DNA from 2 places in the Staphylococcus sp. aM genome. Region 2 is predicted to be linked to the other one. Evidence: predicted binding sites of a transcription regulator. Region 2 holds the regulator's gene; the other holds the start of a gene.

Region 1 (16,927 bases), 570 kb from region 2:
GCTAGAGATATCAATGATGAAACACATTTTTTAGAAACTATTGAAGACCATATTATCAAGGGCACTAACGATGGAAAGATCAAACCTTATATAACTATATTCAGTCCTGACAAACCTCCTAAGATTTACAATAATCAATTAATACGTTATGCAGGTTATGAGGATTGTGGCGACCCATCTGAACGTGATGTGACACGATTAGCACAACATTTGGGATGGCTAGGAGAAGGTGGCGACTTTGACGTGTTACCCCTCATTTATCAAATCAATGACGGCCCAATTAAATTTTATGAATATCCTAAATCCATCATCAAAGAAGTCTCAATTGAGCATGAACATTATCCTAAATTGAAAGATTTAAATTTAAAATGGTATGCAGTACCTATCATTTCGAATATGGACTTACAAATTGGTGGCATTATCTATCCTACTGCCCCATTCAATGGTTGGTATATGGTTACTGAAATTGCAGTAAGGAATTTTACTGACAGTTATCGTTATGATTTATTAGAAAAGGTTGCAGAAGCGTTCGAGTTTGATACACTTAAAAATAATTCTTTTAATAAGGATAGAGCACTTATCGAACTTAACTACGCAGTTTATCATTCATTCAAATCACAGGGTGTTTCAATTGTGGATCATTTAACAGCTTCTAGACAATTTGAAATGTTTGAAAAGAATGAAGCAAAGCATCAGAGATCAGTAACAGGTAAATGGTCATGGTTAGCACCACCTATTTCCCCGACACTAACTAATAATTATCATCATGGTTTTGATAATACGATGCGTGATCCAAACTTTTTCTATAAACAATCAAGTGAGACAAAGTGCCCTTTCCATTAAAACATCATTAGAGGTGAAGGCATGCAAATATATTATTTAGGTCCAAAAGGTACATTTTCCTATTTAGCTTCTCAGAGGTTTGTTAATCAAAATCGAATACAACATTATGACTTTGTACCAAAAGCTAATTTATATGAAGTGATCAAATATGTTTCTCAAGATAACGCATCAATAGGAATTGTACCAATTGAAAATTCAATAGAAGGCACAATTAATATCGTTGCTGATTCACTTGCACAACAAAATGTATATGCACATGGCGAATTACATTTAGATATAGATTTTGCTTTATATGGTAAAGCCGGTAGTCAAATTAGTGATATCAAGAAAGTTTATTCGATAGCTCCAGCCATTAGTCAAACCTCAAATTATATTATGAAACATCAATTTGACTATGATTATGTTGATAGCACTGTTAAAGGATTTGATATGATTAATAAACATACGGGGGCTATCGCTCCACTAGCTAACGAGAATGATTATGATTTTGAAATTTTAGATACACATATCCAAGATTTTGCTCATAATGCGACACGATTTTTAATCATTAAAAACCATGCTAATTTCGATAGTAATACGAATACGTCAATGTTCCTAATCACACCAAAATACGATAAGCCTGGCCTTTTAGCGAGTATTTTAAATACTTTCGCTTTATTTAATATCAATTTATCATGGATTGAATCACGGCCTCTGAAGACTAAACTAGGCCAATATCACTTTTTTGTTCAGGCAGATGCACCTGTATCACAAGATGTCAAAAAAGTGATGACTATCCTTAATACACTTGATTTTGAAACCAAGCTTGTTGGTTCATTTTATAAATAAGATAATAAAGAACGCTTCTCCCTTACTCTAATAATTAGGGAAAAGCGTTTTTATATTATTTTATGTTTTCTACATTCTTTTTTTCTATAGACACTAAATGATCGTCTTGATTCAATGTTAAATCATCGATATCTTCGAGATGTATTTTTTGAGATTTATCATTAAATGTATTGCCTACAATAAATATTTGCGTATGTTTTACATTATTATAACTTCTAATGTGTATAGCATCCTTTTCCATTTTTCCAATAAATTCATTGCCAATTACATTAAAATTAGAACCTGCTTGTGTCCCCATGTCTTTTCCAGTATAAGGATCCGCTGCGTTTTTACCATCTTTGACACCTAAAAAACGTATGCCCCCTACACAATTTATGAACTTATTTTTAGATATAAATGTATTTTGAGATTTTAGCGGCGTTAATGCATATTCTTGAATTTGATCAAACACATTGTCTCTGATATGAATATTTTCATAATAACGATGATATCTACTTGCATGTGACCCGATTGCCCTATTCCAAGGTTTCATTTTTGGGTCATCTGACGGTCCAAAATAACAATTTTCTATAATGGCATTTTTAGTTATTGTCCCATCGGTTGTACCAAATTTTGGAAAAGCACCAGGCACTTGGATATCCAGTTGAACCGCTTCCGAAAAGAATCTATCACCATCAATATCTAAGAAACCTTCAAAAGAACAATTCGCTATTCTTAATCCATTTAAACCACATGCATCTATGGCATGTCCACCTACAATATTTTTAAAAGTCACACCTATAAATTGAATGTCTTCTGCATGCCCCATGCATACAGCGGTGTTGTTATATGGAAAATGAGAGCCATTCATATCAAATGTGCCCCCCTTAATATGTATATGACTATTTCCTTTGTATTCATGATAGAAAATATATGGTTTCCCATTCTTTAATAGTGCATCTTTGCTATATCTCAATAATACTGTTTCATCATCTAAAAGCAGTGTTGTAGAATCATAAATCACTAACGCTTTGCCAATATGATAAGTCCCTTTTGGGATATACACCGTATGTTCACCATTTTTTGCTTTGTTCAATGCTTTTTGAATTGCTTTTGTATCTTTTACTTTATTATGACCTTCTGCGCCAAAATCTTTCACATTTATGAACATCCAATTTCTCCTTTGTTTCATATTTAATTGTAGTCCTCTTGATAAATATATATACTATGATTAATCTTATAAAACATTTTTTAAGCAATTAGATGAAATTTTTAATTAACTTAATAAAATTGAATGATATGATCGAAGACAATGATTATTTTTTATTTTGGGAAGGATGTTATTAAATGGAGAAAAAAGCTTTAATTGTAGTAGATTACTCAGTAGACTTTATTGCATCTGATGGAAAGTTAACTTGTGGTGAACCTGGACAAAAATTAGAAACATTTATTACAAATCGCATTCATCACTATATTAAAAATAATGAAGATATCTTTTTTATGATGGATTTACATTATGAAAATGATAATTACCACCCAGAATCTAAACTATTCCCACCACATAATATTGAAGGTACTTCAGGACGACAACTTTATGGTTCAGTTGGAGACATTTATGAAGCGAATAAATATCAAAGCAATATTCATTACTTTGATAAAACACGTTATGATTCATTTTACGGTACACCTTTAGATAGTTTATTACGTGAAAGAACAATTAGCACATTAGAAATCGTTGGTGTCTGTACTGACATTTGCGTTTTACATACTGCTATTTCCGCATACAATTTAGGTTATAAGATTCATGTGCCAAAGAAGGGTGTTGCTTCCTTTAATCTATCTGGACATGAATGGGCATTAAATCATTTTCAAAACTCATTGGGCGCAGAGGTAGAAGAATAAGCTATAGTCATGCTAAAATAACTATATAATATCAATAAAATAACTAATGAATAAGGGAGACATATATCCATGGCAAACACTTACATTTTTGGACACAAAAACCCAGATACTGACGCAATTTCATCAGCAATTATTATGGCTGACTTTGAACAATTAACAGGTAATGCAGGCGCTAAAGCTTATCGCTTAGGTGAAGTTGGAGCTGAAACTCAATACGCATTAGATCACTTCAATGTTGATGCACCAGAGTTATTAGAAGATAATTTAGACGGTCAAGATGTTATTTTAGTTGACCACAACGAATTCCAACAAAGTGCTGATACAATTGCTGATGCTACAATTAAGCACGTTGTAGATCATCACAGAATTGCAAACTTTGAAACAGCTAGCCCACTTTATTACAGAGCAGAACCAGTAGGTTGTACAGCCACAATTCTTTACAAAATGTACAAAGAACGTGGATTTGAAATTAAACCTGAAATTGCTGGACTTATGATTTCTGCAATTATTTCAGATAGTTTATTATTTAAATCTCCTACTTGCACTGATGAAGATGTCAATGCAGCTAAAGCTTTAAAAGATATTGCAGACGTCGACCTAGATGCATATGGTTTAGACATGCTTAAAGCAGGTGCTTCTACTACTGATAAATCTGCTGATGTATTATTAGATATGGATGCTAAATCATTTACTATGGGAGATTACGTAACACGTATTGCTCAAGTTAACACAGTTGATATTGATGAAGTATTAGATCGTAAAGAAGAATTAGAAAAATCTATGCTAGAATCAAGCGCTGAAGAAAAATATGATTTATTCGTTTTAGTTGTAACTGATATCATTAACAGCGATTCTAAAATTTTAGTTGTTGGTGCTGAAAAAGATAAAGTTGGCGAAGCATTCAACGTTAAATTAGAAGACGATATGGCATTCTTAACAGGTGTTGTATCTCGTAAAAAACAAGTTGTACCTCAAATTACTGAAGCTTTGACTAAATAATTTATTAGTAATATAGAAATATATTTGATTGTACTGAACCTGGGACATGATTTGATGTCTCAGGTTAATTTTTTATATTATACTTAATTATTTTTGTGTGAATCGGGTAAAGATATGTTAAGCATTTTTTTCTTGAGGATATTGTTATCTCAAATCCAACTTAAGGAGGTTCAACTTTTGAATTCAATTGATCAACTATTTGAAAATAGCAAAGCTTTTTTCAAAACACATCAAACAAAAGATATTAAATTTAGAAAGCAACAATTAAAGTTGTTAAGTAAGAGTATTAAACATCACGAAAATGAGATACTTGAAGCTTTGCAAAAAGATTTAGGTAAAAGTAATGTTGAAGCATATGCTACTGAAATTGGTATTTTGTTAAAAAGCATTAAATTAGCCCGTAAAGAGCTTAAAAATTGGTCTAAAACAAAACAAGTAGATACACCACTTTATCTTTTTCCTACTAAAAGTTATATCAAAAAAGATCCTTATGGCACTGTTCTTATTATCGGTCCCTTTAATTACCCAGTGCAATTAACATTTGAACCGTTAATTGGTGCGATTGCAGCTGGTAACACAGCGATTATTAAACCATCAGAATTGACACCTCATGTATCTTCAGTCATTCGTAAAATTGTTGAAGATGTTTATAAACCTGACTATATTGCTGTAGTTGAAGGTGGTATTGAAGAAACAGACCACCTTATTCACTTACCGTTCGATTATATGTTCTTCACTGGTAGCGACAAAGTAGGTAAAATCGTTTATCAAGCCGCAAGTGAAAACCTCGTTCCTGTAACACTTGAATTAGGTGGTAAATCTCCTGTAATTATCGATGAAACAGCTAATTTAAAAGTAGCTAGTGAGAGAATTGCTTTTGGTAAATTTACAAACGCAGGACAAACTTGTGTTGCTCCAGATTATATTTTAGTAGACCGAAAAGTAAAAGATGATTTTATCAAAGCATTAAAACAAACTCTAAATGAATTTTATGGTAAGACCATTCAATCTAGTCCTGATTATGGCAGAATTGTAAATCATAAGCATTTTAATCGCTTAAATGATTTACTACAACACCATAAAGAGAATGTCATTTTTGGTGGTCATAGTGATGAATCCGATTTATTCATCGAACCCACTATTATTGATGATATTCAAACTTCAGATTTAATTATGGAAGAAGAAATCTTTGGTCCATTATTACCAATCATCAGTTATGATCAATTTGATGAAGCTTTCGAAATAATCCAGTCTCGCCCTAAACCTTTGAGCCTTTATTTATTTAGTGAAGATGAAAATTCAACGCACCGTGTGCTTAACGAACTTGCCTTTGGTGGTGGTGCTATTAACGATACATTGATGCACCTAGCAAATCCTAATTTACCTTTTGGCGGTGTAGGTCTATCGGGTATCGGTAATTATCACGGCAAATACTCATTTGATACATTTTCTCATGATAAATCATATACTTTTAAATCGACACGCTTAGAGTCGAGCCTATTTTTCCCACCTTATAAAGGTAAATTTAAGTATATTAAAGCATTTTTCAAAAATTAAAAAAATAAATCCCTTAAGCAATATCGCTTAAGGGATTTATTTTTTAGAACATGACACAAACACCTTCTGGTGCCTGAGTTGATTGATCTTTTAACGTCAATGTGCCTTTTTCTTTATCTCTTTCAAATACCGTTAATTTAGATTGGCCTTCTTGATGTGCACAAACTAAGTAATCATCTGATTCTGTGATATTAAAATCTCGTGGGAATTCATCACCACTTTTGACAATATCAACCAATTCAAGTTTAGCCCCATTTTCTAAGACTTTGTAAATTGCAATGCTATCATGACCACGATTACTTACATATAAGAACTGTTGGTCATGCGATAAATGTACTGCTGCAAGTTTAGTTGCACCATCAAAATGTTCTGGAATTGTTAAATGACGTTCTAATTCTTTAAAACGACCATCTTCATATTTAGTCACGCTAACAATATTTGATAATTCATGTACGACATATGCATATTTTCCATTTTCATGAAATGCAATATGACGCGTACCATCAGCTGCATTAAATTCTGAAACAGCATGTTCTTTCAAACCATTTTCACTAAATGTGTATGACACAAGTCGATCTGTACCTAAATCAGCTGCTACTACATATTGACCATCTGGTGTCTCGTTTAAAAAATGCACATGAGGATGTTCTTGTCTTTCATGAGGTCCAAGTGGATAGTCATGCGCTAGCTCCTGAATCAATCTCTCTATTTCACCAGTAGTCGGATTTAATTGATAAATTCGAGCTAATCCTGCACCATAAATTGCTTCAAATAGAAACTCACCATTTGTTGATACTTGAACATAACATCCTGTTCCCTTTTGAGAAGCCAAACATTTATTGATTAATGTTAATTCGCCATTTTCTGCTATTCTAAAACTTGCGACACCACAATTGTCTCCTTCTTTTGTAATAGCATATAGAAAATGATTATTTCTTGTTACATACGTTGATGCTTCTAGTTGGTAACCAGTCGCCACTTCAACTATTTGCCCATTTTGTTCGTCTAAATCAAATTGATAAATCCCTTGTCCATTCTTCTTCGTATATGAACCAATATAACCTTTAGTCATTTCGTCAACGCCTCCTTATCACTTACCTCTATTCTATTAAATTTATATATATAAAGACAAACGTTTGGGTATGATTTTAGTTATAAACCTCTATACTTAAATTTTATATCTTGATAACCACACATGATTCTAGCGAAATACCACTTGCAAAACAGAACGTATGTTCGTATAATAAAAGTATAAATATTGAGGTGATTGAAAGATGATTAAGGATTTAAATAATAATCAGTTGGACTATCGAAATATTCCGCGCAACCAATTGAATAGAAATATTCCAAAAGGCCGTGGCATGGTTAAATGGGCACCATTTGCTACCTTACCTGAACAATTTGAAACGATTCATCAATATATCATCGATCAAAATAAGGTTGATCGTCCTGTGCTTTCCGACGATCAATTATCTGATTTGAATTTTCGTTTACATCAGTCCTTGCAGTTAAATCAACCAGTAGTCGTACAGTATTATGATGATGGATACTTTAAATCTATCGAACTTAATATTGAACGTATTGATGCTATAACTTTTGAAGTTGAAGGATATCCATCTCATTCTTCTGATAAATTCAAACTTTCTTTATTAGACATTGTACGTATTTCCCCTACTTAATTTCTTTAAAAGCAAATAAAAAAGCCACTGATGACGATTTCATCAGTGACGCTTTCATTAATTTAATCTTTAAATTAATTATTATTTTCGATATCTGAAACGATTTCTTTAGTTTTTCTTTCGATATCTTCAAAGTCTTTTTTGAAAATATAAGCAAATGCAACTACACCTACACCTACAACAACTGTAGTGATAGCTACTAAACTAAATACAAATTTAAATAAACCTTTAATAAAGTTCCACATTAAAATTCACCTCTATATTTTATATGCATATCTACAATACATTATGATAGCATATTTATCGTTATCAATAAATACATACCCTTTTTACTATTTTTATAAGCTCACTTTATAAAAATTTTTATGATAAGATGTAACTATAAAAAAGACGACTGATTTATTCATCAGCCGTCAGTGCAATATTATAATTATTTGTGCCACCAATTATAAATTGCGCCTTTTATATAATCATATTTACTACGCATGATATCACCCCAAAATAAATTATTTCTCAATGCTATCAGTAACTAATTACAATTTTATTATATATATAATTACATAAAATAACAATTAATGTAACATTAACATTATATTACAAAGTGTAAATTTTGAATAAGGAGTACTTTCATATGCAAAACGTTCAATCTGAAATTATGTGCTATAGAGGTTCACATTATGATTTAGGTATACACACTGCCAAATGGTTAAAACAAACTGACCTCTTAAAAAACAGAGAAAAAGAATGGAAAAAGCGAATTCCTAGATTTGATATAGATGTTAACGAAACACATTCTATTTTTCAAACGTATGCACCTAAAATTTGGGAAGAACTCATGGGTATGCAAGATGTATTAAAGTTACCAACACGTCAAATGATTTTAAACTTTGCACATTATCGTTTTACTGATTTAAAAGAAAGTGGTTGTACCGTATTTAACGGAACCAATTATTTAGTAAGAAATTATGATTATCATCCTGCTACTTACGATGGCAGATATTTATTATATCAACCTAATGATGGCGGATTAGCACAAATTGGTCCAACATCAAGAGTAACTGGACGAATGGACGGAATGAACGAAGCTGGTTTAGTAATGGCTTATAATTTTATGCATCGTAAAAAGCCAGCAAATGGATTTGTATGTTATATGGTAGGTAGATTAATATTAGAACTCTGTAAAAATGTCGACGAAGCGATTCAACTGTTAAAAGAGATACCACACCGTAGTTCATTTAGTTATATTTTAATGGATCAATCTTTAAATCATGCCATCGTAGAAATTACACCTCGTGATATCAATGTCAGATATGATACTATTTGTACAAATCATTTTGAATTACTAACGCATGAAAATAGAAATTATACTAAAGAATCTAAAGAACGACTAGCACGTGTCATTAACCAAACACATACACAACTTGATAAGCATCAAGCATTCAAATTATTTAATGATCCACAATACGACATATATAGTAAACTTTTCAACAGTTGGTCTGGTACCATTCATACATCGATGTACGAACCACAATCACTTACGGCATGGATGTCTTTAGGTGAGAATCAGATACCTTCAAGTATAGATTTTAATACTTGGCTTAAAGGCGAAGAGCTCACGCAACGTACATTTGAAGGCGTCATTGATACAGATTTAACTTTTGCCACACATTAAAAAAGTACAAAACGAGAACAAATAGACCTGTCTCGTTTTGTACTTTATCTTCCTTTATTTTATGACTATATCTCCATCAACCGTATAAAATTCAAGAATATTGTCACTCTTCCCTACTTTACTTTCATGAAAATGTTTATTCTCAATTAAAGACTTTCCTTTACCTGGTTGTAATTTCAACAAAGTATTTTCTGGTTTATCTTTATAAGAATAATGAATATCGCCTTTTTTAGTAGATGCCTTGATATCGTTTCTTGATGACATATTATTAAAATGAATATCTCCTTCTCCTAATAAAAAAATAGAATCGCTAATATTGCTGTTATAAACATTAATAAAACCGTTATTTAAGTTTACATGATTATTTTTTAAAGTAGAATTTTTTATAGATAATTGTGAGCTATTAGCCTTAATATCTGAATCATTAACACTTAGATTTTTTAAATCCATATGAGAATTTGTACTCAATATTTTTAAATGATTAGTAGTAATGTTGTCAATGTTAAAATTACCACCTCTAGATACATAAGAAAAAGTATTTAATTTTATATTTGGCACCTCAATAACAATCTGATTGTCATCTTTTCTAAACGGATTCAAATTAATAGCATACCCTCTATTAACATTTTTTACTTCTGAAATTTTCAGAGTCTTATTCTTTTTATCTAAGTTTACTTTATTATCCCCATTATATTTCACTTTAAATTTAGACCCGTTAACCACTTTGACATTAGCGTATTCCGTGTTAATTGATATATTTTTAAAATTAGAGTTAGAATATGATTTATTAATTTTCGTTTCTTCATAATTCTGTTTTTCAAAGGTAAACCAGCAAACTGTAGCACCTATAAAGAAAACAAGAAAAATGATAAGACCTGAAAACATTATCTTTCTCATCTTTTAACGCTTCCTTTAACTGTTTTAATATACCATCTCAAATATTTTAGAATGAGTCTATATATCGTTTCTAATACTTTAAATGTTATAACAATCAACATTAATCCGAGTCCTGTGTATGCTATTGAAAAAAGAATATTACTCACTGAATCATGTATCCCTTTATAGAAAGACGAAAAGACTAAAATTAAAGGTGCACAAATTAATAGCTCGGAAACAACAAACAAAATTACGAATATCATACATATAAAGAACACTGGAATTAAAACTAAAAATACTGATAGCAAACCTAAACTTAATGAAGCCGTAACAGCTCGTAACGTATTATGAAATGTTGGTTTATATTCAGCATATTCAATCGCGCTATGCGCTTTTACCTGTTTAGCTATATCATTAGGCTCTTTTAGCGCTTTAACTATTTCCGCTTCAGATTTACCTTTCAGTTCCTCTTCATAAAAGTAATGTTCATAATCATACATTTTTTTATCTTTTTCTTTTCTAGGTAGTTCGTCTAATGAGACTTCTAATTCATTCAAAAATGTAATTTTATCCATAGTATTGTCACTCTTTCTATCTATTTTTTCAATTAGTTGCAATACTAATGTTCAACTATTTAGTTACTTACTAAAGAATTCAATCCGCTTCACGATATCATCTTTATATAAAATATTTAATTTCAAATGATGTTCACGATCTCGATAAGTCATTGATTGATAGTTCTTACCTATTTTACTTTTTTGATAATCACTACCTAAATTATGAATAACTTCATCAATATGACTCCCAATTCTAATACCAAAATTTGTATGTATCTCTTTATCTTTAACAAGTACAATGCCTTTAACAACGTGTTTCTTTTTATGAACTTTAACTGTTAAATCATCATGCTTTTTATGATTATAAAATGTGTAACGATCTACTTTAATATTTTTATTTACATTAAAATCTTTTTTATGAAATTGTTCATTTAAATGTATTCCATTTATTGATGCACCTGATAAATCAACGGTTTTTATATTTTTATAAAATGAAAGACCTATCAGAAGTAAAATGGCTAATATTAAGAATAGCATACTAATTATCCATCGATTCTGAATGCGCAAAGATGTTCACCACTTTCAACTTATTATAATAAATATAGCATAAGGTGTATTTAGTTTCATCTCACGGTAGGTATTTGCTAAAATGAGAGAATTTTTAAAATATTTTAATTTATTTACATTATGAAAATTGGTATAATATATAAAATGATTAAAGGAGGTTTTTTCGATGACCAATTTAGAAACATATTTTAAAAACAGTCAAGACATCGGACCTTATATTGAGCAGATGCAAGACAATAAAGACAATCTCGTTTCAATTTATGATTCCTTTAAGTTACCTGAAGATGATGAAAGATTACAGAAATTAAAATCATCTAACTATTCTAAAGTATTGGTAATTACCGAAGACTGGTGTGGCGATGCCATGATGAATCTTCCAATACTTAAACATATTGCTGAAGCCCTAGAATTAGAAGTCAAAGTGTTCCATAGAGATGATGATACACATCTTATAGACCAATATTTAACAAATGGAAAATCACGTTCAATTCCTATTTTTGTATTTTTAAATGATAATTTTGAACAAGAAACAGTTTGGGGTCCACGTGCTAAAGAAGTTCAATCATTTGTTACTAATTTGCGCGAAGATACTTTACCAAGTAAAGATCATCCGGATTATGAAGATAAAGTTAAAGAAACACATTTAATTATTTCAAATCGATATAAAACAGATTCCACTTTCTGGAAAGCAGTTTACAACTCAATTATTGATCAAATGATTTATAAATAACACCTATATATAACGAAGCTATTTGAGTAAGATAGCTTCGTTTTCTTTTGAAATCTCCTGTTTTAACGCCTTATTCTCTCTTAAATTAAAACATTAAAAACCGGGACTATAAAGCCCCGGTAATCACTTATTCTAAATATCTCTTTTAGCTGCATATAATACATTAACAATAAATAGCACTACGATTGATGCTATAGAAATAAACCATTGCCAATGTGTAAATGAAACATCGGACTCAGTCATTTTTTGTGTTAAATATGTGAATGGAATGTATTTAAATGACTTATGAATGTCATCACCGATGTTTGGAATTAAACCTACTAGCGGTTGGATAAATGGCACGATTAATAATAAGAAAATGCCTAACGTAAAGATAACAGCTGGTTTTTCAACTGCTAATGTAATTAAGAATAAAAATAATCCAAAGAATAGGAAAAAGATAAGATAGAACCAAATGTTAGTTAAAAAGTTATCTCCATCAATACTTTTACCTTTAGTTGTAGCTTCAATTACAATAATCACTATATATTGAACAAGTGTAAATAAAAATGAAATTAGAATCATAGAAATCGTTTTAGCAACAATATAACCAATTCTACTACTCATCTTATTCATATATAACTGAATCGTACCTTGTGAGTAATCTCGTGTAATTGTTTTGATAATAAATAATAAACCTGCAAATAAGAATAACCAATTGGCCATGATAAATACCATTGTATAGTCCACTTTATGACCAGGACTATAATTTGCCATCATAACAGCTTGAAAGACAGTTAAGCCTATAACAAGTATAAACGCAATGTATGTGAGCGGACTTTTAAAAATACTTATTAAATCATGCTTTACTAATTGTAAAGATCTCATTATTTATCACCTCTTTGATTAATATTAAAGTAAGTATCACGTAATGAACTTTTACGTGTTTCAATATATTTAGGATAAATATTGAGTTTCGCTAACGCTTCTAGCACATCTTTATAATTTTTTTGCGCTTTAATGATGATTTCTCCATTTTCTTTATTAGACTGTTGAACATGGAATTTTTCTGTCAACATTTCTAATGCCTTTTGATAGTCTTCTGTATCGATTGAAATTATCGTACTATCTTTTGGTCCACCATCTTTCATATTGACATCTTGTACGAATGTACCATCTCTTAAGAATACAGCCCTATCACAAATGAGTTCAATGTCCTCTAATTTATGACTAGAAATCAATATCTTCATTTCTAACTGTTTAACCAATGATTGAATTGTCTTCAATACATCAATTGAACCATCTGGATCCATACCATTTGTAGGTTCGTCTAAAATAAGGTATTTAGGTTTATTCATTAATGAAACTGCTATAGCTAATTTTTGTTTCATCCCCATTGAATATTTCTTCACTTTTTTCTTGATATACGGTCTCATACCGAATGCGTCAATGATATGATCTGCATATTCTTTGTCGAATCCTTTACCTAATACTTGTGCAAATAATTTTAAATTATATAATCCTGTTTTATTATCATATAGTTTAGGATGCTCGATTAAATATCCAACATTTTCATTATTTGGTAAATTAACTTTTCCTTCATAATTGATAATATTGCCATTCATTACTTTCATTAGCGTTGTTTTACCTACACCATTTTTACCGATTAATCCTACGATTTGACTGTTTCCAAAATCAAAGTCTATATGATCTATAACTGTATTTTGGCCATATTTTTTTGTTATTTGTTCTAACTTCATCGTAGACCTCCTTTAAAGTGTATGTTTCTTAATTTTATTTAGTTGTAACACGTAATTAATGATTAAAACTATAATACTTAACAGTACAAATCCATAATTTAAAAAATAAGAGTAAAATTGTGGAATTTGACTATGATTTAAAAATATATAATTAATTAAAATCAATGTGACGGATAATAGAAATGGTAATACGAACATAATCAAAATGATATAAGCAATATATGATACTCCTTCAGTTTTATACTCAGTACTTTTTCTAAAAGCTATTGGTATCGATAAGAAGTTCGCTACAATATAGGCATATGTAGTTGAGAAATATATGGCATTGGCTCGAATAGAATCTGATTCATAACCATATAAAGTAATCACAATTGCACCAAATAAAGTAAAGAAGATACATGTTAAATAATTGGCATTTAACATATCCTTCTTGGATACTGGTAAACTTCCGAAAAATAAGTTTGCACGGTTCCCACCTAATCGTCGATGAAATCTAAACAAATGACCTGCATCGAGAATAGAAATAATCATTAAAATTAATCCAAGTGGTATTGCCATAACAGAATTCATGAGCGGATTAGGTTTCATTAAGAAACTATATATTGGATAAAATCCAATCAATGCTATATACAAAATGAGCGTCCAATATCTTAATTTTATATTTCTAATTAACAATTGCTTCATTTCTTATCCTCACTTTCTAAAGTAAGGGTCTCAGATAATTTATTCTTATATTTCTCTAAATAAATCATTAATTCTTCGATACTAGGTTTTTGTACTTCAATTTCGTTTCCGAATATTTCTTTAAATGTTTGTGCATGTTGTGTTAAAGCTGTATATCCAGTTTTCCTAGTTTCTCTGTATATTAATAATTCTTCCAATTCTTCATCTAAATCATTATGATTACCTTTAATAATTTGAAATTTACTCATTAACGATTCAATTGAATCATTTAATATAATTTCACCGTCTCTGATATATACTAAATAATCAGCAATCTTTTCCAAATCTGAAATAATATGTGTAGAAATGAAAACTGTCTTATCTTCATCAATTAGTTCTTGTTGAATAATTTCTAATACTTCATTTCTTACAATTGGGTCCAAACCCGAAGTAGGCTCATCTAAAATAAATAACTCAGCATGATGACTAAATGCAATAGCTAGTGACAGTTTCATTTTCATACCTGTAGAAAATTGATTGATTTTCTGATTATATGGTAAATCAAATTTACTTAAATAATTTTTAAACAAATGCCTATCCCAATCTTTATAAAAAGGAGAAATGATATTTTCTAACTTTTTTATAGTCCATTTTTCATTGAAGTAAGTTTCTGAATAAGCAAATCCTATTTTATTTTTTATCTTAATAGGATTCGTTAACATACTGTCACCTAATATTGAAATGGTTCCCCCATCATATTGTAATAAATCCATAATTAATCGTATGACTGTCGTTTTCCCTGCACCATTTCCACCAATAAACCCTGTTACAAATCCTTGAGGTACATAGAATGATACGTCCTTTAATTTAAATTTCTGTCTAGAATAATTAACATGGTTCAATTCAATAGCATTCATTATTCTTCCTCCTCATAAATTAAAGAAAGAATTTCTTGCAGTTCTTCTAATGACATCCCAATTGTCTTTGCTTCTTTCGTCATCGATTTAGCTAAATTTTCAATCACAAAGAACTGCTTTTCTTTTAGAATTGAATTATCCTGTTCTTTAACAAATGTTCCCTTACCTCTAATCGTAGTAACAAAACCATCTTTTTCCAAATCTTCATATGCACGTTTGGTCGTAATTAAACTAACTTGTAAGTCCTTTGCAAGTTCACGCATAGATGGTAAATGCTCTCCAGCAGAAACGTATCCTTTCAAAATGTTTTCTTTAATTTGTTGTTTGATTTGTTCATAAATGGGATATTCACTGGTGTTTTTCAAAATAATTTTCATTGATGTCCCCCTTTTCTTCTGTATATACTCAATATACACACTATACACAAATTTGTAAAGTGTATATAAAAATTCTCTTAATATATGGCAATGTAATATCAAATTATGTATATACAATATATACAGATTAAAAAACAGCATGTAAATTACACACTGTTTTCTAACAATTAATTTCTAAATTGCTTACTTTTTATGATTATTTTTTCGACGATCATTATTTCTACTTATAAAAGCGCATATCATAAACATAATAGCAGCAAGTAATAATTTTATTCCAGACGATTCATTACCTGTAGCTTGCAAATAATAACCTATAATGAATAATATGATTGCTAACACTACAAATATTTTAGTCATGTGCTTCATTGTATTCACCTCATTATTTCAAATTATATCAAACTATCAGTTTTTCCTAAAATCGGTCAAACGTTATATTGATTGCGATATATTTATTACGATGTTAATATATATTTGTATCCACAAATTATACTACACTACCCCAAGTCTGGTACCAGCAGGCTTGGGGTATTTTGTGTATGGTCATCTATTTATCTTTCCAATTGATTTCCAACCAAATTCGAAAGATAACAAGTAGGCCACCTGTTAATAAAGTTATAATTCCATCTTGCCACCACGTCATTATACTACACCTCCCAAATGCAAAGTGTCATAAATGTCGATGACCTATACTTATCTTAACATAAAATAGAACATATGTTCGTATATTTTACTGAATAAATATTATTAACCAAATCTTTTATAACAATACTTTATCTTTGGACAATTTCAAGATACTATAAAGATAATGACTTTAATTTAAAAAAGAGAGGTTATTCAATATGAACCCATTAGCCCAAAATTTAAATGAACAACTAAAACAATCAAATCCTGAAATCTTTTCAATGCTTTCAGATTTAGGGCAAAATATGTTTTATCCAAAAGGTATACTTTCTCAATCTGCTGAAGCAAAGAGCACTAAGTATAATGCAACAATAGGTATGGCAACCAATGATAAAGGTAAAATGTATGCCAATGCTCTAAA
Region 2 (16,927 bases):
TTAATTATATCCTGAACTTGTTCAATAGAATCTATATTTAAACGGTTCATTTCAGCATCTAATGCTTGTTGTGTTTGTTTAATTTCCTCTTGAATATCATTTTTAGTTTGCTTATGATGATGCAAGTTATTTTCTTCTATGCTTAGTTTTTGAATAATTTCATTTCTATTTTGTTTATGATTTTCAAGTAATTTTAAATAATGATCAACATTACTTTTTAACTTTTTAAAATATGTTTCAAACTCATCTATTTCATTATACTGAGTAGTTGATTCAAAATCATTGATACGTATCTCACATTGTTCAATTTTAGATTTTGCATTTTTAATTTCATTTTCAATTTCAAACGATTCTTGATGTTTTTGTTCTACCTTTTTATTTGTTTTTAAGATAAATTCATTTTCCTTCTGTTGTTTTTCTTTTTCTTCTTTCTTTCTATTGATTTTAGAATAAAGGGTTTTTATATCCGGCATGGTATTTTCATCTACATGAATATTGTTTATTTGCTCCGTTAAGTGATTTAAAGTACTTTCCAATTTAGCTTTATCGATATTCATTTCATTAAGCTCTTTTTGTAATGATTGAATTAAATTTTGCTTTTTATTAATACTATCAAAATCAATATGTTGTCCTAATGAAGTAATTTCATTCCCGCAAATCGGACATGTATCTCCAAGTGACATGACTTGTTGAAGTTGTTCAACTAAAGTTTCTTTGTTATTCAAATTAATTTCTGTCTTATCTATTTCGGACAACTTATTAGATAAGTCTTCTATTTCAATACATTTTTGATTATAGGATGTCTTAGTGTCATTCAACTTAGAGGTTAATTCTGCTTTAATTTTCATATCATTTTTAAGCTTTTCTGCTAGTTCTAGTTCTTTTTCAATATTGAAAATATCCTGACTCAATTGTTCAACATAACTATAGTTAATTTCTTTTGATTTAATAGCTTCATTTAGTTTTAATAATTCATTTTCTATTATTTCTCTATTTTCATTTAAATCTACGAGTTGCGATATCAATCGTTCTTTGTCTTTATAACTATTTAAATAGAGAGTCATATTGGTATAAAAAGTATTAGTTTTTTCCAAATAGGCTTTTTCTTTATTGATAGATTCTTCTTGTTCAGATAATTGATTTAATTCTAATTGATTTTCTTCTTTTTCTTTTATTAACTTGTTAATTTCTTGACCAACGATTTCTATCAATTTTTCTGCTTGATTTAACTTTTTATTGGCCGCTTCATTTCTATCTAGTAATTGTGATAATGGTTTAATTTCATTAATCTTATTTAATCTCTCACGTTGTTGATTTATATTATTTTCCTTTTGCTTAAGTTGCTTTAATGTACTTTCACTTTTATTTAACTCATTTAAATTTAATTCTAACTCTTTATTATCACTGAGCTTTTGTTCTACTTTTTCAATTTCATTTTCATTATTTTTCTTTTGTTCATACTTTTTTCTCCCTATTTTTTTACCAAATTCATTAAACCTATGTAATACCTCAATGATTTTGTCTGTTTGATGTACATTGATACTTTTTAATTCTTCTAACTCATCGTTTTCAAAAGTATGGAGATCATTCCATAATCGTTCAATGTTTTTATATCTTTCTTCAATTTGGATTTTTTCATTTTTAACATTTTCGTTTAATTGTTTTTCAATTTCTTCAAATCGTTCACTATTAAAGAGTGTTCTTAAAATCCCTTGCTTTTCTTTACTATTAGATAATAAGAATTTTTTAAATTCACCTTGTGGCAAAATAAATAACTGTCTAAACTGTTCAGCATTAACACCAATTAAGTCGATAATAAATTGATTACCTGCATTTACCATACTTTCCCTTAAATCAAATTCGTTTTCTATATACTCGAAAACATTTAACTTTGCGGGCGTTTTGGTTGTATTACCTTCTTTAATATAAGGACCAGTACGAACTATTTTAAATAGTTTATGATTAAGTTCAAATTCGAACGTCACTTGCATTGCTGAATTACCATCTGCAAAATGACTTCTTAAATCATTCTCTTTTCTATTTTTAGTTGAAGCTTCTCCATATAATGCATATACGATGGCATCAAATATCATTGTTTTACCGGAACCAGTCTTACCACTAATTAAGAACAATTGATTTTGATCTATATTTCTAAAATCTATTGTTTCATTTAAGAAAGGACCAAAATTGTTCAACTTTAACATCATTGGTTTCAAGGTAATTAATCTTCCTTTCTCATCAAATCATTAATAATTTGGTTAATTTTCTTTTCTTGTATATCACTTAATTGCTCATTGGTTATCGTTTTATAAAAATGATTAATAATTGAAAGATCATCTTCTTTTTTGATTTCTATATGTTGAATTGCTTCATGGTACTCAAACGTTTCGTTTGTTAATGCTAATGTATTAGGATAGATTTGTTTCAAATTAATAATCGGATCTGAAATATGAGCCATGTTTCTTAATTTGAAATGGATATAATTATTCTTATTTGATACGTTTGCCTTTTCCTGTATGACGTCTTCATAATCCCCTGTGACAATTTCTAATTTTCTCATTGGTTCTATTGGAACAAAATAATCTTGAATATCATTTTTATGATTAAACTTAACTACTCGATAACCTTTAGGTTGTCCAACTTCTGAAAAAGAATATTGAAGTAATGAGCCACTATATTTAATAATGTCCTCATTAATACTAAATGGATGATGTAAGTGACCTAACATTACAAAATCAAAAATATTAAATGATTTTCTTTCTACTGTTTCGACAGTACCTATCGTTAATGGCCTTTCTGAATCTGAAGTCTTACCACCTTGTACAGTTAAATGGCCAATCAAAATATTAATTTCATGAGGTTGTAGCGTTTCTGACATAGAACTTATACACTTATCTAATGCTTGTTGATGCGTTTGAATTGAATCATCTTTAAAATAATGTTGCACTTCAGCAACTGTTGCAAAAGGTAATGTGTAAAAATTGATGCCATTTATATGAATTGGTTGTGTCATACTTTCAAGTTGAGTTCTTATATATAAATCGCTATGTTCGAACCAACTCGCACCATAATTCAAACGTTCTTTTCCATCATGATTCCCACTAATTAAAATAATTGGAATTTTCATATCAATATTTAACGTGGCAATCGTCTCTTCAAATAATTTAATCGTTTCTTTACCAGGATATGTAGTATCGTATAAATCTCCTGCAATAACGATCATATCTGGTTTTTCTTCTTTCATTCGATCTATAAATTGTTCTAATACATATCTTTGATCTTCGAGTAGTTGTTTACCATTTAAAATTCGACCTAGATGCCAATCTGCTGTATGGATTACCTTCATCTTTATACCTCCGAATAGAACGTTTGTTCGTATTAATCATATTACTTTTCAATATATATTTCAAGCAAAAAGCCACTCATCTAGGTAGATAAGTGGCTTTTATATATTTAATGAACAATAGATTTTTTTACTTTTTTGTACTTGTAATACATCGCTAATCTCCATGGTACTATCATACAAAATGCTAATAAGAAAAACATACCAGCAATTTCTCCTGGATCAATTTCATTACTAATGAATATTTTTATAACAGTACGTATAACTAATAGTGATATCAAAATAATTGGAAACGCCTTTGATCGTTTCATATAAATCTCACTACCTTTTACTTCAAAACGAGATGTCCAAATTAAAACTGTAGAAAATAATACACCTAAGACTAATGATTCTAGTATCTCAGTTCCCGTCAATCTGAAATATGGTATTACATACATTAAAGCACCTGTTGCCATGAAAAATGGTGGTAAAATAATTTTCTTTTCATTGACTGGAAAATTTTGTGCTTTCATACGAATCACAATAACAACTGCACCCATCAAGAATGCAAATACAATTGAAAATATTAAATATGCCACTGTTACACCTTCTCATATATTCTAAACTACAATACTCTTTTTTAATCACGTGTTAGTATATCATTAAACGTATATATTTTCATAGCTTTTAATTTAATAAATAGGTATCCCAATATCAATCAATTTAACACCTTATTTTATTTATGATTTCTTATCAATAATTGAACCGTTATAACCTTATAAAAATGAAGACACTACGCATTTGTTAACTTATATTTTTAGTTCTATTTTTACTGTTATTCATAAAGATAGTTTCAAAATAATGATTAAACTTTACTGATACAAACTACATTTCAAATGACTATTCATTTTCACTCAAAACACATCATTTATAGTAAATTAAATATCCTAGCCTCCAGAAAAAGAATAATAATAGAACCATTATGATAACTGTTAATAATAATTGTAACACTACATGCACTTTTAGCCGATTACCAATAATTGAAACAATTATTACTGATAAAAATGACGCGATACCTAATTTGATACTATCTGGTTCTAAATTCAAAATAAACACCTCACATTAAACTTAACGATTAATGTTGGATGCCTTAACGATAGACTTAATAATTCTTCTAATCCTTTCAATATTATAAATACATTTCAATTTTAACTGAACATTTGGTTATTTTATTTAATAGAACAATCATAACTAAAAATAAAAAGGATTAAGACAGAAATTTATAACTGCCTTAATCCCTTTTTATATTATTTCTTTTGACCTTTCATACCTTGGTCCATGTTTTTGTTCATCATAGTCATCATTTGATTGATTTTCTTTTGAGAAGGTTTTTGACCCATTTGCATCATCATCATACGTAGCATTTCTTCATTAATAGGTGGGTTTTTTTTCAAATAGTCCATCATATATTTTCTAGCTAAGAAGAAACCACCAACTAAACCTGCGATTAATGCTATTACAATTAAGATAATTGCTAACCATGTTGCCATTGTTTCACCCACTTTCTTTATCCTAATGAATTTTACTAGATTCAAATATTTATTTCAAGACAAATTTAAGACTTAAAATAATGCACATCAAAAATCATAACAAATTTTCTAATTTTATTAAACGTACTTTATAAATTATTTTATTATTTAAAAACGAAGCCTGGGACATAAATTAAATGTCTCAGGCTACAGCAATATATTTAAATCAACAATGAATTAAAATTCACGAATTTGATTTAAAACATTTTCTTTTGTAAATCCATATTTTTCAACAACTAAGTCGCCAGGAGCACTTGCACCAAATCCATCGATACCAATCACTTTACCTTGAGTACCAACATATTTATGCCAACCTAATGTTGATGCCATTTCAATAGCAACACGTTTAGTTATGTTTGAAGGAATCACAGATTCTTTGTAGTCTTCTGATTGTTGTTCGAATGCGAACCAGTTTGGCATAGAAACAACTCTAACGCCTTTACCTTGTGCGTCTAAATCTTTAGCTGCTTCAACCGCTAAACTTACTTCAGAACCAGTTGCTAATAATAAATATTCAGGAGATTCTTTAGATTCATAAACTACATAAGCACCTTTACGCACGCCTTCTTCTACTGTTTCTTCTGGAACATCTAAAGTTGGTAAGTTTTGACGTGTAAGTACTAATGATGTAGGTGTACTTTCAGATTCTAGAGCAACTTCCCAAGCAACTCTTGTTTCGTTACCATCTGCAGGACGAATCACATTCATGTTAGGAATTGCACGTAATCCAGCTAATTGTTCAATTGGTTCATGCGTAGGACCATCTTCACCTACTGCAATTGAATCATGAGTAAATACAAATGTTGAATTTAAGCCCATAATTGCTGATAAACGTAATGCAGGTTTTAAGTAATCACTGAAAACAAAGAAAGTTGCTCCATATGGATGTAAACCACCGTGAGCTGCCATACCATTAACGGCTGCTCCCATACCAAATTCACGAACACCAAACCAAATATTTTTACCGTCACGATTATCTTTATCGTAATCTTTAGCATCTTTAACATTTGATTTGTTTGAACCAGCTAAGTCTGCAGATCCACCAAAGAATGATGGCACGTGCTTACTTAACGCTTGAATAACTTCACCTGAGTCAGCACGTGATGCTGCATTATGATCTGCATCAAATTTAGGTAGTTCTTTTTCATAGTTTTGTGGTAATTTACCACTTATTGCTAATTTGAACTCTTCAGCTAATTCTGGATAAGCTTTACTATATTCTTCAACTTTATTTTTCCAATTTTCTTCATGCTCATTAGCACGTTTCAACATTGTAGAGTTGAAAATATCGTACACTTCTTGCGGTACATTAAAACGTTTTTCAGGATCTAAACCGTATGCTTCTAATGTTAATTTACGTTCATCTTCACCTAATGGCGCACCATGTACACCGTTAGTACCTGATTTGTTTGGAGATCCAAATCCAATGACTGTTTTAATTTCAATAATAGTTGGTCCTTGTTGAGATTTAGCTTTATTAATTGCGTTATCTATTTCTTCTAAGTCATTGCCATCTTTAACTAAGATGTAATTCCATCCATATGATTCAAAACGTGATTGTGTTTTTTCAGAAAATGCTTTGTCTAAATCACCATCTAATGAAATATCATTTGAATCATATAAAACGATTAATTTGTCTAATTGGTTATGGCCGGCAAATGAAGCTGCCTCATGTGAAATACCTTCCATTAAGTCGCCATCTGACGCAAGTACATACGTATAATGATCAACTACATTGTAATTTTCTTTATTAAATTTACCTGCTAAATGACTTTCTGCTAATGCCATACCTACAGACATTGCAAAACCTTGACCTAGTGGACCCGTTGTTACTTCTACACCATCAGTATGTCTGAATTCTGGATGACCTGGTGTTTTAGAATCCCATTGTCTAAATTGTTTTAGTTCATCCATTTCTAAGCTACCAGATACATGTAATAAGCTATATAATAACGCCGAACCATGTCCAGCAGATAATACAAATCTATCTCTGTTAAAATAATCTTTAGATTGGGGATTAAAATTTAGGTGTCTTGTCCATAGTGTGTATGCCATTGGTGCTGCACCCATTGGTAAACCAGGGTGACCTGAATTGGCTTTTTCTATTGTATCGATACTTAAAGCACGAATCGTATCGATTGCTAATTGATCTTCTTTATTAAACATTATATTTTCTTCCCTTCTTCAAATAATACCTCAAATTAATTATAACTTATTTTAATATAAATTCATAAAGAAAAATCTGAAAAATCCCTCAGTTTTTCTATTAAAATAAATCTAAAATGATAAAATTTCACGCTTATTTTTCTTTCTTATTCTGATGAATTTTCTTTAATTTTTCAGGAGTAACATCAGTACCCTCTGGATCTATCACTTTAGTGTTTTCTAATTGCTTTTTGAACCCTTCTCTAAATGAATCAAGATATTGTTTTCTCAACTTAGATTGCTCTTTGGCTTCTTCGTTGGTTAAACCTTGTTCTTTCTTCTTTTTAGCTAATTCATTAATTCTATCAATATTTAAATCATTTTTAGACATTCAAATTCCTACTTTCATATCAATTATTGTTCAATTATATCCATAGTTAATTTCTAACCTTATATCATATATTTTTATATTCTTATAATAATATAGCGTTTATAAACCTTCCATAGAATATAACAAAAAAATGAGCATAACCAAATCGTTACGCTCACTTTTACTTTTTTATTCTATTTTAGTGTTTAGTGGGCTAATGCGAACATAGACCCAGATTTATGTTCGCTGTTCCCGTTATTATTAGGTGTTTGATGTTCATTTTGGTTAGCATTCTGATGAATTTCATGATCTGTCATTTCGTACGTTTGTTCTGAATGTGCGCTTTGATTAACACTTAAGAAGAATACTAAAAAGATAAGGCAAGATACTAAAAATACTGCTATATATGTTAAAAATGTCTTTGTTTGTTTTGTTAACATGAATCTCACTCCTAGAACGTTTGTTTGTATTTATAATTTAACAGAACAGATGTTCCATGTCAACACTTTAACGAACAAACGTTTGTTATTTACTATTAGAGATGCTATAATAAACTTAAATAAAACTAGGGAGTGCCTATATATGAGAGAATTAACGAAAAGACAAAGTGAAATATATGATTACATTAAGCAGATTGTTCAATCAAAAGGGTATCCACCAAGTGTTCGAGAAATTGGTGAAGCAGTAGGATTGGCTTCAAGTTCAACTGTTCATGGTCACTTATCAAGATTAGAAGAAAAAGGCTATATTAAACGTGACCCTACTAAACCTAGAGCAATTGAAATTGTTAGCGAACAATTAAATGATAATATTAGTATGGAAGAAACAATTCATGTTCCTGTAATCGGTAAAGTAACTGCAGGTATTCCAATTACTGCTGTTGAAAATATTGAAGAATATTTTCCATTGCCTGAACATTTAACTTCCACACATAATAGCGATATTTTTATTTTAAATGTTGTTGGAGACAGTATGATTGAAGCGGGTATTCTTGATGGCGATAAAGTTATCGTTCGTAGTCAAACAATCGCAGAAAATGGCGATATTATTGTTGCGATGACAGAAGACGATGAAGCGACAGTTAAAAGATTTTATAAAGAAAAGAACCGTTATAGATTGCAACCCGAAAATAGTACGATGGATCCAATTTATTTAGAAAATGTTATTGTAGTTGGAAAAGTAATCGGTTTATATAGAGAAATGTAATCATATTTTATCCTCATAACCCCCTATATATATAAAAAGGATTAGGCATCATGCCTAATCCTTTTTATTTTGATTCTTGTTCAAAACTTCTTTTACTTTTTCTAAGATATCAGGTTGTTGTTTTGATTTAGTTGACATTCTATCTACTTCCTTACAACTAATTAGTACCCCAACATATATTGTTTTAAACGATTAACCAGTATAATTTTCGGTCCAATATGGTTGTCGTTGATCATTAAAATCAACGCCGACGCCTAAAGTTGAGAAGCTATCATTTAGTATATTTTTTCTGTGCCCTAATGAATTCATTAGTCCTTCGTGAGCGTATATACTATTTTGTTGTCCATAGGCTAGATTCTCACCTGCGGCATTAAAGTCATGGTGATCTGCTTTCAATCGATCAAATGGTGATTTCCTCTTTAAATCTGTATGATCAAAATAATTATTTTCCACCATATCTTTGCTATGCTTTCTAGCAGTATTAGAAATGGATTTAGAATAACTTAACGTTGATAATTGTCTTTGTTTTCTCTCTGCATTAACAATATCAAAATCTTGTAATTCAAAGCTTTTTTCCAAGGATTTAGAAGGTGCACCATATTGCTCTTGAAGTCTATTTTCCATTTCATCACTTACTTGATATAACGCTGTGACACCATTCTGTTCATGTTTATCATAGAAGACAGTAGTATATATATGCTTTTTGTGAAAGACGTCATATTCATCGTTTTGTATTTCAAACCGCTTATTCCCTTTTTTCATTTCATCAATAGGTTTACCTAAACGATCTCTCACCTTATTTTTAGGGGTCGCATATTTTATTTTAGATTGCGAAGAGATTAAGTTTTGATTAGTGTACATACCGTTTACTCTATCTTTAATATAACTAATCATAACGAATTGGTTATAATCATCATCGTAATACGTATACCAATGTGTGCCATATTCATTAGAAGTGATGCGTCGTGCTTTACCTAATTTATCTTCCACTTCTTTTTTTGACATATTCATTTGAATATTATTTATGGCAAATTCTTGTTTATTCGGAACATCCAAACTTATATCTTCTTCATTAGAATCTCCAAATGCCCAATGATCTATCTGTTGTCTAACTTCTAATTGAACTTTTTCTAGTGGTTTCCATTCATTCAATGGCAGAAAAATGACTAAACATAAACATGCGACAAAAAATACGAGAAACTTTTTAATTGTAGTCACCTACCATAAGATACTAGTCTCTATCTCCGTTAAAAATTGAATTTCTAACAATGACATAATCTACAGTGCGTAGTGATTTTAAATCTTTTCCACCCGCATAAGAAATAGAGCTTTGTAAATCTTGTTGCATTTCTCTTAAAGTATCTTTCAATGACCCTTTATGTTCTACAAACATCTTTTTGCCTTCAACGTTTTTATGTTCGCCCTTTTGGAATTCAGAAGCACTACCAAAATATTCTTTATAGCGTTTACCTTCTAGCTCAACTGTTTCTCCTGGTGATTCTTCGTGAGCTGCAAAAAGTGACCCAATCATAACCATTGATGCACCGAAACGAATTGATTTAGCAATGTCACCGTGTGTTCGTAAACCACCATCGGCAATAATAGGTTTTCTAGCTGCTTTACTACATAAATTAAGTGCAGCTAATTGCCAACCACCTGTACCAAATCCTGTTTTAATTTTAGTTATACAAACACGACCTGGTCCAATACCTACCTTCGTTGCATCTGCACCGGCATTTTCTAATTCTCTAACGCCTTCAGGTGTACCTACGTTACCAGCTATAACAAATGAATTAGGTAAATATGTTTTAATGTGTTTAATCATATTAATCACAGAATCAGAATGTCCATGTGCAATATCAATTGTTATATATTCTGGTGTTAATTGTTCATTTGCGAGTTGTTCAATAAATTCAAATTCTGATTTTTTTACACCAACTGAAATAGATGCAAATAAGTGATTGCTTTGCATTTTTTTGATAAACGGAATTCTAGCTGCTTCATTGAATCGATGCATGATATAAAAATAATCGTTTTCTGCAAACCATTGCGCTAATTCTTCATTCATAACTGTTTGCATGTTAGCTGGTACAACTGGAAGTTTAAATGAACGTGGTCCAAATTGAATTGAAGTATCACATTCAGATCTACTTTCAACAATACATTTGTTCGGTATTAGTTGTATGTCTTCATAATCAAATATTTTCATATTAATCTAAAAGCCCCTTTATAAAACAATATATTTTGGGATAAATAGCTAAAATCCGAATAATCAATTTAAAATCAGTTACTTTATTCAGAAAATATTATCCTTACTTACTTTACATTGTTTTATTGTTCTTGTAAATGGACTTTAGTACGAGTTTTACCAACTTGATTTTTTCACGCCAGGTATTTGACCTTTATGAGCATGTTCTCTAAATGCAATACGTGACATTTCGAACTTTCTTAATACACCTCTTGGTCGTCCAGTCACTTTACATCTACGTATTAAGCGTGTAGGTGATGAATCACGTGGTAATTTTCTTAAAGCTTCATAATCACCTTTTGCTTTAAGTTCTTTTCGTAATTCAAAATATTTATCTACTAATTCTTGTCTCTTTTGTTCTTTTGCAATTTTTGATTTTTTAGCCATTTCTTTTACCTCTCTTTTTTATAAATCGTAATTATTACGTTTTATATAATAACACGTATTATGATTTTTGCAAACGTGAAATTTCCCTAGCTAAATAAAATGTTAATTTTCATGATTAAGCACAAAAAAAGACCTTTTTCGATTAAGAAAAAGATCTTTTCGCATTTCAAATTGTCGTATTTGAAAGATAAGTGATTATTTAGTTTCACGATGTAACGTATATTTGTTTAATCTTGGGCAATATTTTTTCATTTCAATACGCTCAGGATTATTTCTTTTATTTTTAGTAGTGATATAGTTACGATCGCCACATTCTGTGCATGCTAATGTGATATTTACGCGCACGTTCAACACCCTTTCTAGTTAGGAATACTTACGATTTAAAATTCTATCATATAAATCTTCAGTGCGCAATCTTAACTTTTAATTTTTAAAATTCTCATAAGTTTCGTCTTGCTCACCTTCTAAATCGATTGAATTAATATCAATACCTAATGCTTTAGCAACACCTTTACCATAATCTGGATCTGCTTTATAGCAATGGCGAATATGTCGTCTTTTAACATCCTCTGTTACACCATCCATCGCATTGGCTGTATTAGTAAAGATTCTCTCTTTCGCTTCATCAGATTGTAATCTAAATAACTTACCTGGTTGTTCAAAGTAATTATCATCATCTTGACGTTGATTATATTCATAACCATCACCATCAGCTGGGAATGGCGGCTTTTTAAATTCAGGTTGGGAATCATAAACACCTTGATTATTTGGATAATAATGAGGTCCGCCACCTTGGTTATCATCTAAAATACGCATTTGGCCATCACGACTAAATGGACATAAATTTTCAATACCTACACCTTTAGGTTGGTTAACTGGTATTTGCCAATGGTTAACTCCTAATCTATAACGTTGCGCATCACCATAAGAGAATAAACGACCTTGTAACATTTTATCTGGTGAATAGTCTAAACCAGGAACGATGTTTGTAGGTGCAAAAGCAGCTTGTTCAACATCTTGGAAATAGTTATTAGGATTGCGGTTTAATTCAAATTCTCCAACTTCAATTAATGGATAATCACCATGATACCAAACTTTTGTTAAATCAAATGGGTTATCTTTATGATTTCTAGCTTGTTCTTCTGTCATTACTTGAATATACATTTTCCATTTAGGATAATCACCATTTTCAATCGCATTAAATAAATCTCTTTGTGAAGAATCACGATCCGTAGCAATCACGTTAGCCGCTTCTTCATCTGTTAAATTTTCAATGCCTTGTTGTGTTCTGAAATGATATTTAACCCATACGCGTTCACCTTTATCATTGTACATAGAATATGTGTGTGAACCGAATCCATGCATATGTCGTAAATCTTTTGGAATACCTCTATCTGACATTAAAATTGTCACTTGGTGTAATGCTTCTGGTAATCCTGTCCAGAAGTCCCAGTTATTTTGTGCACTTCTCATATTCGTTCTTGGATCTCTTTTAACAGCTCTATTTAAGCTTACGAATAATTTAGGGTCTCTAAAGAAGAATACGGGCGTATTATTACCAACTAAATCCCAGTTTCCATCTTCAGTATAAAATTTTAATGCAAATCCACGAATATCTCTCTCAGCATCTGCTGCACCTCTTTCACCAGATACAGTAGAAAATCTCGCGAACATTTCAGTTTGTTTACCGACTTCCGAGAACATTTTAGCACTTGTATACTGAGTAATATCATTAGTTACGGTAAATGTTCCAAATGCACCGGAACCTTTAGCATGCATACGTCTTTCAGGAATCACTTCACGATCAAAATGTGACATTTGCTCTAAGAAGTAAATATCCTGCATTAAAAGTGGACCTCTTGGACCAGCAGTCATACTATTTTCTCTATCTGACACGGGTGCGCCGAATAAACCTGTTAACTTACCGTCTTGTTTAGACATCAAATTTCCCTCCACACAAATTAGAATTATTATAATATAGTATCCATTATAAAGTATCCCCTCTTTTAATGAAACTTAAACCCCTTATCTCAACCGAATTATCAGAAAATTTTTAAATTTTACTTTAAAGTGCTAAATTACTATTGAATAGTAGGTCTAAAAGAATTAAAATGATGGATATATTTAAAATAGATGGGAGACAGTATATGGAAGATAATAATATGAAAAGAGGTTTAACCTCCAGACACATAACCATGATTGCTATAGGTGGCGCAATTGGAACTGGTTTATTTGTGGCTACAGGAAGTGTCATTTCTGAAGCTGGTCCTGGTGGCGCTATCCTTGCTTACCTCTTAATAGGTATCATGCTTTATTTCTTAATGGCGTCTATTGGTGAATTAGCTACTTTCTATCCAGTATCTGGTTCATTTAGTTCTTACTCTACTCGATTTGTTGATCCATCACTTGGTTTTACCATGGGATGGTTATATTGGGGAATGTGGACACTTGTAACAAGTGTAGACGTCATCGTTGCCGCAAATGTATTAAAGTTTTGGCATGCTTTTAATTTCTTTAGTCCCTTAGCTTGGAGTTTGATATTTATTACGCTACTTTTACTACTAAATATCTTCTCTGTAAAAGCTTTTGGTGAAACAGAATTTTGGTTATCACTCATTAAAGTAGTCACAATTATTGTATTTATAGTTTTTGGTATTTTGATGATTTTTGGTATTTTAGGCGGACATTCTTATGGATTTGAAAATTATACTAAGGGACAAGCACCTTTTGTAGGTGGTATCTCAGGTATTTTAAGTGTTTTATTAGTTGCTGGCTTTTCTGTTGGTGGTACAGAAGTAGTTGCAGTCACAGCTGGAGAATCAAGTGATCCAAGCAAATCAATGCCTAGAGCGATCAAACAAGTATTTTGGAGAATTTTATTATTCTATGTATTATCTATAGCTGTCATCGCTGCAATCATCCCATATACTGATCCATTACTATTAAATGAAAGTCAATCTGTTACTCAAAGTCCATTTACAATCGTATTTGACCGTATAGGTATTGCTTTTGCTGCCTCAGTCATCAATGCAGTTATTTTAACTTCACTATTATCAGCAGCGAACTCAGGTATTTATACAACAAGCAGAATGCTTTATTCATTAAGCGTTGATAAACAAGCACCACAATTTTTCAACAAATTAAATAAAACTACTAAATTACCGATTAGATCAATTCTAACAACTTATTTATTAGTAGTAGCTGTAGTAATATATGCTAATTTTAATTCTAATGCTGTATTTAATTTATTAAATATTATTGGTTCGATGGTTATCATCATTTGGGGTTCTAGTATATGGGCACAAATTAGAGTGCGTCGTGCTATTAAAAAACAAGGTAAAGATGCTAACGAATTATTACCTTATAAAGCACCATTTTATCCATTCGGACCTATAGTCGTAATTGCTACATTATTATTCTTATTATTTGGTAGTTCATTCGGAAGTATTGCTTCAGGTGATTGGATTAGTGTTATTAGAAACTTTACGCCTATTCTAATCCTAGCAATTATCTTCTTTGTGCATAAAATGATTAAGAAAACGAAGTTTGTCAAACTTGAAGAAATGGATTTAAGTTCTCATATTTTCAAAAATAATTAACCGTTATAAATAGAATTACACCTTTCGATTGATTTGTTTAACTAATTTTAATTGAAAGGTGTATTTTATTTTGTCAAAATGAACGCGCAACAATTAATAAATTACTATTGTTTTATAATTAAAGTTTATTTTCTGCAAACAAATTATCATGTATAATAAAGTTAAGAAAAATGGCTTAGAGGTGGTTTCAATGATTGGTCAAACAAATTTGTTCGATGATGTGATTAAAAGTGACGAACGTTTTGTTATCGTCGTGCAATCTTTAGAAGAAAAAAATGGTCAACTCGTTAAAAATACTTTAAGAGAATATCCAAGTTTAAATCACGACCAAATGAATAACTTATTTACACATCTGAAAGAAGTATTTTTAGAAGAAAAGTTTCAAGCAAACCAATCAGCATTTACTATAACTGTTTATACGAATCTGGATTATGCAGCGGATCAAGTTTATGCACATGTTAAACGCTATAAAGGGAAAAACGATTGGACACACACAGCAAAATAATCTAAAAAAAGACTTAGGTAACTTGTCCTTGGTATACATCGATAACATGTTAGTAAATATGTTATCGCGTTACCATCAAGATACCTAAGCCTATTTAATTATAAAAGACGTTTTAAAGCATGTGGAATGCCATTAGAATTATTATCTAAAGTTACTTCATCCGCAATATTTTTTAATTCGTCACTTGCATTGCCCATAGCGACAGCATGACCAACAACCTCTAACATGGATTGATCATTTAAACTATCACCAAATGCAATCACTTCTTCAAGTGAAATATCTAGTTTTTTACATAATGCTGTAATTGCATTACCCTTTGAAACATCTCTCGCCATAAATTCTAAAAAGAATGGTTTACTTGTAGTTACATCAATTTCCTCATTAAAGAAACCATTCAAGTCGATACGCGCTTCAGTAATATTACCTACATAATCGACGCCCATAACTTTTGGCACACTATGTGTAATATAAGATTTAATATCTTCCACACGTTTCATCGGTAGACCAGTTAATTCTGATTCAATATTCATGTATTCATGATCGCCATCATAAATAATGTAACCTTCGTCATAAGTTAAGACTAAAAAGCCTTTTTCACGGCAATAATCTACAATCGCGTCAAAATTTTCTTTAGATACGCTTTGACTTACTTCTACTTCTTCTGTAGTCATATTAATTGTTTTACCACCGTTATAACTAATAATAAAACTTTCATGTTCATTTAATTTTAATGTTCTTGCTACAGGTAACATCCCTTCAGTTGGTCTTCCTGAAGCTAAAACAACTTTATATCCTTTGTCTTGAATATCAATAAGATAAGATTGTGTTTCTGGAGATACTTGATTCTCACTATTCATTAGTGTGTCATCCATATCCATTACGATTACTTTATATTTACTCATGTTATTTCGAATCTCCTTTCAATGACTTATCTATATTTTACATCAAAACAAGCTCACTGGTACACTACTTCTTCAATGACACCAACTTCATTGATAGTCACTAATTCTGAGATACAATGTGACATATCTTTCTTTAAAGTTCTTACTATTTCACCACTATGTTCACGGGGGCTCATTGTTAATACTGTAGGGCCAGCACCACTAATGACAGTCGCATAAGCATGGTGTGCTTTAGAAATTTGTCTAATGGATGCAAATTCTGGAATTAAATGTTGACGATAAGGTTCATGAAAGCCATCTTGTTCCATCATTTTTCCAGCTAATTCATATTTGTGTTGTATTAACGCACATATCATAGTATTACTAATTGCACTATTACGTACTGCATTAGAATGTGAAAAAGTATCTGGTAATGCTTGACGAGAATCTTCAGTTTTAAGTTCATATGGTGGAATAGTTAGTATAATATCTATTTTAGGCACATCAATGCGTGCTACATCTGTCACTTTAGTATCTGGATTATAATAACCAGAAATTAACCCGCCATAAATTGTAGGTGCTACATTATCTGGATGACCTTCAAACTCAGTTGCTAGTTGAAGTAATTCATACTGGGATAATTGAATATTTCCGAAATAGTTAGCGATATAAAGT

Evidence for each region. The regulator LexA, encoded in region 2, represses DNA repair genes until DNA is damaged. The targets are predictions, from matches to a motif close to CGAACATATGTTCG.
Region 1: a site for LexA is predicted at 7,334-7,347, ahead of P7F85_RS04505 (YolD-like family protein). Genes of this name have one in related genera too.

What each region holds. Positions count from the first base shown of each region.
Region 1 is NZ_CP121447.1:909,673-926,599, reverse strand. It holds gene P7F85_RS04540 (nitric oxide synthase oxygenase) at 1-843, shown strand, start outside; gene P7F85_RS04535 (prephenate dehydratase) at 865-1,671, shown strand; gene P7F85_RS04530 (glycosyl hydrolase family 28-related protein) at 1,727-2,821, opposite strand; gene P7F85_RS04525 (cysteine hydrolase family protein) at 2,998-3,552, shown strand; gene P7F85_RS04520 (manganese-dependent inorganic pyrophosphatase) at 3,622-4,551, shown strand; gene P7F85_RS04515 (aldehyde dehydrogenase) at 4,729-6,108, shown strand; gene pglS (6-phosphogluconolactonase) at 6,152-7,180, opposite strand; gene P7F85_RS04505 (YolD-like family protein) at 7,383-7,787, shown strand; gene P7F85_RS04500 (hypothetical protein) at 7,862-8,032, opposite strand; gene P7F85_RS04495 (C45 family autoproteolytic acyltransferase/hydolase) at 8,419-9,459, shown strand; gene P7F85_RS04490 (DUF4097 family beta strand repeat-containing protein) at 9,514-10,356, opposite strand; gene P7F85_RS04485 (HAAS signaling domain-containing protein) at 10,353-10,910, opposite strand; gene P7F85_RS04480 (hypothetical protein) at 10,974-11,459, opposite strand; gene P7F85_RS04475 (thioredoxin family protein) at 11,626-12,189, shown strand; gene pmtD (phenol-soluble modulin export ABC transporter permease subunit PmtD) at 12,322-13,056, opposite strand; gene pmtC (phenol-soluble modulin export ABC transporter ATP-binding protein PmtC) at 13,056-13,928, opposite strand; gene pmtB (phenol-soluble modulin export ABC transporter permease subunit PmtB) at 13,941-14,612, opposite strand; gene pmtA (phenol-soluble modulin export ABC transporter ATP-binding protein PmtA) at 14,609-15,508, opposite strand; gene pmtR (PSM export ABC transporter transcriptional regulator PmtR) at 15,508-15,885, opposite strand; gene P7F85_RS04445 (SE1626 family protein) at 16,069-16,251, opposite strand; gene P7F85_RS04440 (Trp-rich small protein) at 16,430-16,525, opposite strand; gene P7F85_RS04435 (aminotransferase class I/II-fold pyridoxal phosphate-dependent enzyme) at 16,725-16,927, shown strand, end outside.
Region 2 is NZ_CP121447.1:1,484,323-1,501,249, forward strand. It holds gene sbcC (exonuclease subunit SbcC) at 1-2,216, opposite strand, end outside; gene sbcD (exonuclease subunit SbcD) at 2,222-3,346, opposite strand; gene P7F85_RS07250 (CcdC family protein) at 3,454-3,921, opposite strand; gene P7F85_RS07255 (YneF family protein) at 4,630-4,872, opposite strand; gene tkt (transketolase) at 5,089-7,077, opposite strand; gene P7F85_RS07265 (DUF896 domain-containing protein) at 7,211-7,447, opposite strand; gene sosA (DNA damage-induced cell division inhibitor SosA) at 7,633-7,866, opposite strand; gene lexA (transcriptional repressor LexA) at 8,009-8,632, shown strand; gene P7F85_RS07280 (CAP domain-containing protein) at 8,825-9,850, opposite strand; gene guaC (GMP reductase) at 9,864-10,841, opposite strand; gene rpsN (30S ribosomal protein S14) at 10,998-11,267, opposite strand; gene rpmG (50S ribosomal protein L33) at 11,463-11,612, opposite strand; gene P7F85_RS07300 (catalase) at 11,691-13,208, opposite strand; gene P7F85_RS07305 (amino acid permease) at 13,415-14,866, shown strand; gene P7F85_RS07310 (hypothetical protein) at 15,057-15,371, shown strand; gene P7F85_RS07315 (Cof-type HAD-IIB family hydrolase) at 15,470-16,273, opposite strand; gene thrB (homoserine kinase) at 16,327-16,927, opposite strand, start outside.